DNA from 4 places in the Shewanella sp. S1-49-MNA-CIBAN-0167 genome. Region 3 is predicted to be linked to each of the others. Evidence: predicted binding sites of a transcription regulator. Region 3 holds the regulator's gene; each other region holds the start of a gene.

Region 1 (2,212 bases), on a different contig from region 3:
AATCTGATTAGTCCAAATATCTTTGCAAAACAATTTTAGTGAATTGACTCTTTATGACCAACACTCAAGTATTATACTTACTCAAATATCGATACTCAATGCGATTATATTTATCTGAGTATAGCCATGTCTTTAGGCTGCTACTGAGTTACTGTGCAACTCAAACCACGTATCAACAAAGTTTGTCACAATTAAGTGTTGGCGATTATACCTTTGCATTTAATAATCGCAAGCCCTTTACCTATTCTTTTCTATAAAAAACACTCAACTGCTCAAAAGTCATTCATAGTCCTAACTGAGATGAAATAGAGGTGTTTTGTGAGTTAAGAAGCAATTTTACAAAAAAATAACATCACGACGACTAAAAATTGATCAAGATCAGTATTGCGGTGTAATTTTGACTTTATGATGATCATGATTTCACATTCCGAGGATAAATATCATGGCATTTTGGTTAGATTTAATGTTTGGTAACGCTATAGGATTTCTTTCTATGATGGTGATCTTCTGTACCTTCGGAATAATGTCTTATCTAATGTGGATGTTTGTTGTGAAGTCTGCACCGACTAAGTGAGTAGCTTACTAGGCTAAGTTTTTTACTGCTTATTATTCATAATCATTATGGATACTTCCTTGCGAATGATAAATTGGCGACAAAACACATGAAGTGTTTTTATGCCAGATTGGGGGCTTTATAGGCCCCCATTTTTTTATCCACTCAGACCGACTTCTAACCGCAACTAACCACAACTAACCACGATATTAGGCTGCATGCTTGCGCGATTGAACCAAGCCATTAATAAAATGTGGTCGCGTTTTGATCAGATAATTCATTTCATCTGCACTCGGCTCACCAGCAGGTAAACGTAATACATCACGATTTAAATAATTACGTGCTTGCATAGAAATTTTGTATTCCGCCGTTGGGCCTTGTATAGCATAGTGACGTTCATTGCCTAGCATTTCGAGTATGCTAGTGTTAACTAAATTTTTAACCGCCAACTCATTTTGCGGCAAGGTTAAAATAGTCTGCCCTTGTAAAAAAAATTCACGTAGCAAGGCTCTTTCTGCAGGATCAAGTAGTTTTACTTTTACTTCAATAGTCTCTACTGTACGTTTTTGACGTAAATATACGATGGACTCATCGACAACAAAGGCAAAAATTTGGCTTAAAAAATAGGCCACACCAATAATTAAGCCTAAGCCAATAAACTGACCATATTCGCTAACGAGTTTGTCTAACGATAAACTCGCCAATAAATATTTAGGCGCAAACAGTAAGCTGGTGCAGGTTACGATAATCCAAGACATTACACTTACGAACAAACGTTTACTGTTCAACATCTTAATTGTTCCTGTTTTCATTTTCATCAGTGATCACCCGCAGTGTCATATTTTTGAACTTATAGAGTTAAAGCAAAATATATGCCATAAATTAGTAGGTAGCCTGGTATTTATGTATGTTTTCCACACTAGATTTGGCCTATCCGACTACGCTTTGAGTAAAAGTATCCCATTGAAATTAACACCATCGAAATTCACTGTAAAATCAGTATTTTGGCAGGTAAATCATCTCCATGATTTTTCATATTGAAGAAAATAGACTGATCGTTATACGATAATGAAGACAAAGCTCTATGACGCGAAAATTAACGCTTTCTATCGTATATTGAGTTGTTTTATGACTATGGTGACAACGGCTTATTAGCTCGGGAGTGATGAGTAAAGTGACCTAGGCGGAATGGACCGGGAGTTTTGGATATAGAAGTAGTACATATAGACCTGCTAGTAGTCGGTATATATGTCATTGATGAACGTTTTTATCAACACCCAACGCCATAGATTAAGCCAATAAGCACACATAACCTACATGTCTATCCGTGATGATAGTAATCAAGAATGGCACTTTGATGAATATAAGAAAACGGCCATCATCGAGAGGCCATTGCCCTCAATTTATACCAATAATGAAAATATTCCTGTTGCAACGCTCATCGAACAAGCCGATCTCAATGTCATTTACGATCATTTGGAGAATAAAGCACGCAAACACTCTTTTTACTCTTCGTTATTCTACTCTTCGTCATTCAATATCTGCCATTACTGACGCCCTAATTTGGCCTAAACGATAGTGATATTTCTACCACTATATGTCGAAGTAACCATAAATGTTGATCAGGGGTTACCGTTATACCCGTTTGCTCACCCAAGC
Region 2 (2,212 bases), on a different contig from region 3:
GTATGGTGAGACCTTGCGGGTCGATACGGGTTGTTTAGTTGGATTTACTCCCAGGATTGATTATGACATTCAGCGTGCGGGCTCTTTAAAGTCGATGGTGTTTGGCGGTGAAGGCTTGTTTCTTGCCACTTTAAAAGGTCATGGGACTGTGTGGTTACAAAGCTTACCGTTTTCTCGTATGGCTGACAGAATTATTGCTCATGCGCCTTCAAATGGCGGTAAAGATCAAGGTGAAGGTTCAGTACTCGGTGGAATAGGGCGGATGATTAACTAATCGGGATATTAGCATTGAGTGCTCAGACGATTATAAGTCATCGCGCCGATTTAGTCTGAGCTGTCCTTAAAGGGATTGAATAATTTTTGTGTGCCCAAAATGCGTCAATGGCAATTAAAGGTTGTCGATGCTATTAGGCAAATAAAAACCGATAGCATTAGGCTATCGGTAATTAAGAATAGCGGCTGTTCACATGTCATTAATAAGTGGGTTTAGCGATAATAGTTTGCCCGATAGGGGTTAAACTTAACAAGGCCAACTTAATGTGTTGTATCGCAAAAGGGATCCCAATAATGGTGATAAAACAGGCTAATGCATGCACTAAATGACCAATAGCGAGCCAAATCCCAAAACATAAAAACCATAGCACATTACCCACTAAGCCTAGTGTGCCAGTACCAATATCTTCTTGGCCAGAAATGTGTTTGCGGTTAACAGTTTCTTGTCCAAATGGCCAAAAAGCTAATTCGCCAATAACAAAACAGGCTCTGCCAAAAGGGATGCCAATGATACTGATAAAGCACAGTACCCCCACAAGCCACCAAGCAAGGCCCATCACAAAACCACCCATTAAAAACCAAGCAATATTAAAGATTAAGCGTAAAAGTGACATTTTCATTCCTATCAAGAGTCAATATTAATTACTATATAGCGATAACTAGCGATAATCATGCCATTATTATAAGCTTATGATTCTAATTGTTTAAATGTTATTTTCGACATTGAGTGTCTGTTAGGCCTGACAATTAATACAAATGAATCGATGAGAATTATCATTTTTTAGTTAAAATACCCATATTACAGTTGATTGAGATAAGACATGTTTTCGATAAGCCCAGTAGAGTCGATGAACTTTGACGGCCACACCCTCTACATTAAGCGGGATGATTTACTGCATACTGATTTCAGTGGCAATAAAGCACGTAAGTTTTATCATTTTTTGCATCATGATTATTCATATGTGACCCGCCTAGTCGGGGCCGGTTCTGCACAAGCTAACTCTTTGTATTCATTATCTGTGCTGGCTAAGCAGCAGGGCTGGCAATTTGACTATTACGTTAGCCATATCAGCAATTTTTTACTACAACACCCCCAAGGCAATTACGCTGCCGCGATTCAAAATGGGGCTAATATTATTAATGTTGCTGAGTTGCCATATGCCGATAACATAGCCGGCATGCATTTAGATGATGTTGTGCAATACATTCTGTTATCAACCCCGACTTACGCCGATAAACAACATCTACTGTGTATTCCTGAAGGTGGGCGCTGTGAATACGCAGAAACGGGTATTGCGCAGCTTGCTAGTGAAATTATTGAGTGGGCTCAGATTAGACAACAAATTAAGTTCATGGTTTTTTTACCTTCTGGTACCGGCACCACGGCAGCTTATTTAAATAAGCAACTAATACAACAGCTCGCTCAACTGCAATTAACACCAGTACTTACTATTGAGGTATTAACCTGCAGCACGGTTGGCGGTGATGATTACTTACGCCAGCAATTTTCACAATTAATTGATGAAGTTTATTATCCTCACATTGTTAGTGATGGGCATAAATATCATTTTGGAAAATTATCGCGGCGTTGTTTTGATATGTGGCAAACCGTATGTCAGTCTGGAATTGAATTTGAGTTGTTGTATGACCCTGTCGGATTTTTAGTATTACAACATTATTTGAAGACTAATACGTTGACTAATACTGATATTTTATATGTACATCAAGGTGGGATATTAGGAAATAAAACGATGTTGCCAAGGTATCTACGAAAGTTTTCAAATTCGATTAACGCTTCATGACAACGAAAACGTAGTCACGCTCACATTTTCGTCAGATTTACGACGATTAAGAAAATTAACTCATTGATAAAATGGGTTTTGTGTGAGTTTCGTTAGGTTTTTTGTTCTTATTCGACTGAGGTTTGAACTGGAGTAGT
Region 3 (2,212 bases):
GTCGTTAATCGACCATGAGGTATCGCAATGCCATTTCCTATACCTGTGCTACCCATTTTTTCTCTCGCTAATAGGCTTTCAAAAACCTCTTGCGAAGACAGGGTTGGATACTGGGCAGCGACTAAATTGCTGATGAGTTCCAGTACTTTTTTCTTACTGCCCGGTGTGGCACAGGTAGTGCATTCCGGCTGCAGAATGGTACAAAGTTCCATCGTTAGTGTTTTGTATACTTCTCTTTGTGTTTAATTACCTGACGGTCGAGTTTATCGATCAGGGCGTCTATTGCAGCATACATATCAGTATTTTCTGACATAGCAAAAATCTCTGCGCCATTAACGTGGATTTTGGCTTCTGCTTTTTGTTGTAATTTGTCTACATGGAGTACAACGTGTACATTATGGATCTGATCGAAGTGTCGTTCAAGCTTTGAAAATTTACCATTAACATACTCACGTAAAGATTCAGTTATTTCGACATGACGTCCAGTCAGATTTATATCCATAGAAAATCCTCCACAACCTTGTAGGTTATAAACTCTTACGTTGGTTTGAGGGCGGGATTAGCATTGCTTCTCGGTATTTTGCAATCGTACGACGAGCAACGTTTATGCCTTGTTCTGCCAGAAGTTGAGCCATTTTACTGTCACTCAATGGTTTTTTCTGGTTTTCTGCGGCAACCAGCTTTTTGATAAAAGCACGAATTGCTGTTGATGAGCATTCCCCGCCATCGTCAGTGCTGACATGGCTAGAGAAGAAGTACTTTAGTTCAAATAGTCCACGTGGGGTGTGCATATATTTTTGTGTGGTGACTCGTGAAATTGTCGATTCATGCATTTCTACTGCTTCAGCAATATCATTTAGCACCATAGGTTTCATGGCTTCTTCACCGTATTCAAAGAAGCCTTGCTGAAATTGCACAATGCAATTTGCCACTTTGAGTAGAGTATCATTGCGGCTTTCGATACTTTTAATAAACCATTTAGCCTCTTGCAAATGGCCTCGAATAAATTGACTGTCAGACTGATTTTTACTGCTTCTAGCCATGGCGGCGTATTGCTGATTAACGCCAATTTTGGGCATATTGTCTGGGTTTAACTCTACAACCCAACGGCCATTTTTCTTTAGTACCGTGACATCGGGAATAACGAATTCGTCATCGGTGGCGGTGATCAATAAGCCTGGACGAGGATTGAGTGATTGGATTAGGGTGATGGCGTCACGTAACTCATTTTCTTTTAGCTTAGTTTTGCGCATCAATAATCTAAAATCACGCCCAGCAATTAAGGTTAAATAGTCTTTGATTAGCAAACGGGCATTATCGATATGGGGTGTGGTGTTAGAGAATTGCGCTAATTGGATCAATAAACATTCACTTAAATCACGTGCAGCAACACCAACGGGATCAAAGTGTTGAATTCGTTTTAATACAGCTTCAACTTCATCTAACTCAACATTTTCGTCACCCATGGCTTCGAGAATATCGTCGGTACTTTGGGTTAAATAACCGCGTTCATCCACGGCGTCGATGATCGCTGTGGCAATGGCAAGATCGGTCTCTGAAAATGGAGTGAGATTTTTCTGCCATTCTAAATGTTCATACAGACCTTCGGTGGTTTCACCTTGAAACGGCATGTCATCATCGCGCATGCTAGCACTACCTGAACCTGACATCGGCGAGGCGGTGTACACTTCATCCCATGTAGTATCCATGGCTAAATCATCCATGGTTTCTTTGGTCATAGATTCTGCTGTGTCGACTGTTGAGGTGTCTTTTTCAATATTGACAATGCTGTTGTCACTGAAGTCTGTATCAGCTTGGTCGCGATTTTCTTTTACGGGGTCTTTTGCTTCAGAAAACTCATCTTCTATTTCAAGTAATGGATTTGAATCCAATGCTTGTTGGATTTCTTGCTGTAGCTCCAATGACGATAATTGCAGTAAGCGAATGGCTTGCTGCAATTGTGGGGTCATGGTTAAGTGTTGACCCATTTTAAGTTGGAGTGACGCTTTCATTTACCGCTTATCCCTAGATGATTTCCATAAAAGTGACAATTTATAAAACTGTAATGGATTGTCACGTACATCAATGATGTTTAACGCTGTTTAGATATCGTTCAATCAAATGAGTTAGATAGACTAAAGGCCCGTAAAGTAACTATAGCTTGAATTGTTCACCTAAGTACACCGCCCGAACTTGTTGATTGCTCAATACC
Region 4 (2,212 bases), on a different contig from region 3:
CCGGTTTCATCTAACCATAACTTTTTATAAATTCCCGCCTGGTTATCAGATAACTCAACAAATTGTGCATTTTCAAAACCACGGCTTGCGCCAATAGCGGCCACGTCAACACCCAGCAATTTCAATTTGGTGCTCATGTCTGCGCCGGTAAATGACTGAGAAACGCTAGTTGATGTTAATGAGCCAAGATGAGCAGCCACAACCCGCGCCATTTGATAACCTGGGGCCACTAACCCAAATATTTTTTGCTGCCATAATGCACATTCTCCAATGGCATAAACATCTGGCGCAGAGGTTAAACAGTAATTGTCAATTTCAATGCCGCCACGTTCACCAATATTGATATTTGAAACCCGTGCTAATGAATCTTGTGGACGAATACCCGCTGAAAAGACAATCATGTCAGTTTCAAGATAAGACTCATCATTAAAGGTCATTCGATGTAATGCCGTTTCACCGTCGATAATCGCGGTGGTGGCTTTTGAGGTATGCACGCTCACGCCGAGTTGTTCAATTTTGCTACACAATAAATCACCGGCTTTGTCATTTAGCTGAACGGGCATCAATTGTGGCGCAAACTCAACAACGTGGGTTTTCACCCCAAGTTGTTTCATGGCATTAGCGGCTTCTAAGCCTAATAATCCGCCGCCCACAACAACCCCAACGTGACTGTTTTGGGCTGCAGCTTGGATAGCTTCAAGATCTTCAATGGTGCGATACACTAAACACTGAGCGCGATCGTTACCTTGAATAGGCGGCACAAACGGAAATGATCCGGTTGCCAGTACGAGTCGATCATAATGGTAATTGCCCCCTTGGGCACTCGTGACCGTTTTAGCGGCAATATCAACCGCGGTGATCGGGGTATTTAAGTGCAGCGAAATGCCCCAATCTTGATAGTCTTGCGCACTGGTTAACATTAACGGATCGGCGCTACCGGTCTCAAAATATTTTGATAATTGCACTCGATCATAGGCTGGACGGGGTTCTTCACCAAACACATGCACATCAAACGTTTTATTGAGCCCTAAACTACACAATTGCTCAATAAAGTGATGACCTACCATGCCATTACCGACCACCACTAACTTGGGTTTTGAGACTGCCATATCCTGCTCCTTCATGCCATGGACCGTAAAAAACAAAATGGCGCCAACTCCGCTTAAAGAGTTGGCGCCATTGCCTGTTACTATTCCGATTTTTTAAATTTTATTGTTTGAACATTAATGGTTTAAAAAACCATTATCGACTTTCAGTATCATACTGTGATGTTGCAGGCTCTATGCCAACAAACAAAAAAACCATAATCACTTGATTAATATATAATTAAAACTTAGCAGCCTTTGTGCTGAGACGATAATATGTCCGCCTTAGGGATAATCGCACCAAAATGAGGCGCACCATCATTGTTCACCGCTAAAGTATCGACTGCTAACGAAGTATTTTGCTTGCTGACAACTGCAATAATTTGTGCCGACATTTGTGCCACCGACAAGCCTTTTTGCATCGCTTGTTGTTGAATAATGTGGTGTGCTTTGGCTTCATCAAACCCTTGTTGCATTACAATCAACTTTGCTTGGCTGAGCAGTTTTATACTGCGAATTTCATCATCTAACTTTTTAAATTCGGCTAAGGTTTTACTGGCGGCATTAAAACGCGCTTGGGCTAAACTGATCACGCTGGTTAAACGGTTAACGGTCAGCATATCCGGAATAAAAGTGATGCGCCCACAATCAAGCAAATCGGTTAACGCTGCCTGTTGCCATGTTTTGGCATTGACAACGATCACCATAGGTTTACTCGTTAATGTACGCTGGATCAGCCCCTGAATTTGACTGTGTAATGTCTCGGTTAATACCAACAAGGTATCAAATGTTTGTTGATGTAATTGTTGCTCAACTTGGCTTACCGAAGTCAATACAGTGACATGCCCAAACGCCGCCAAACAAGTCTGATACTGCACCAGATCACAATCGGCCACAGGTACAGCCGCAAAGCTCTGATCGCAAAGGATTAAACTGCGCATAACCACTCCTTGTTCCGCCATTGATCTAGTGGATTATCTGTTGTACTAAAACGGTTTGCCCAACATTGTTGACTCAAACTGACGGCTTGCGCTGCTGTAATCGCCGTTGCGTTAATTGAATCTATCGCAGCTGATTGGTGGCTCAGTAATAGCAGCAACGCAGCCAAAGTAGCCTGAATACTGCTA

Evidence for each region. The regulator sigma-54, encoded in region 3, starts transcription at its own class of promoters, with help from an activator protein. The targets are predictions, from matches to a motif close to GTTGGCACGNNNNTNGNNT.
Region 1: a site for sigma-54 is predicted at 1,415-1,433, ahead of AAEZ00_RS03375 (superinfection exclusion B family protein). Genes of this name have one in related genera too.
Region 2: a site for sigma-54 is predicted at 934-952, ahead of AAEZ00_RS12890 (YccF domain-containing protein). Genes of this name have one in related genera too.
Region 4: a site for sigma-54 is predicted at 1,272-1,290, ahead of nirB (nitrite reductase large subunit NirB). Genes of this name have one in related genera too.

Annotation. Positions count from the first base shown of each region.
Region 1 is NZ_JBEOPO010000005.1:25,044-27,255, reverse strand. Features, by position in the region: gene AAEZ00_RS03380 (DUF3149 domain-containing protein) at 443-574, shown strand; gene AAEZ00_RS03375 (superinfection exclusion B family protein) at 763-1,344, opposite strand; gene AAEZ00_RS03370 (hypothetical protein) at 1,871-2,107, shown strand.
Region 2 is NZ_JBEOPO010000025.1:39,551-41,762, forward strand. Features, by position in the region: gene AAEZ00_RS12885 (TIGR00266 family protein) at 1-274, shown strand, start outside; gene AAEZ00_RS12890 (YccF domain-containing protein) at 474-887, opposite strand; gene AAEZ00_RS12895 (1-aminocyclopropane-1-carboxylate deaminase/D-cysteine desulfhydrase) at 1,095-2,075, shown strand.
Region 3 is NZ_JBEOPO010000007.1:47,547-49,758, reverse strand. Features, by position in the region: gene ptsN (PTS IIA-like nitrogen regulatory protein PtsN) at 1-212, opposite strand, end outside; gene hpf (ribosome hibernation promoting factor) at 215-502, opposite strand; gene AAEZ00_RS04725 (RNA polymerase factor sigma-54) at 528-2,012, opposite strand; gene lptB (LPS export ABC transporter ATP-binding protein) at 2,155-2,212, opposite strand, start outside.
Region 4 is NZ_JBEOPO010000017.1:46,097-48,308, reverse strand. Features, by position in the region: gene nirB (nitrite reductase large subunit NirB) at 1-1,109, opposite strand, end outside; gene AAEZ00_RS09790 (ANTAR domain-containing response regulator) at 1,334-2,026, opposite strand; gene AAEZ00_RS09785 (glycosyl transferase) at 2,014-2,212, opposite strand, start outside.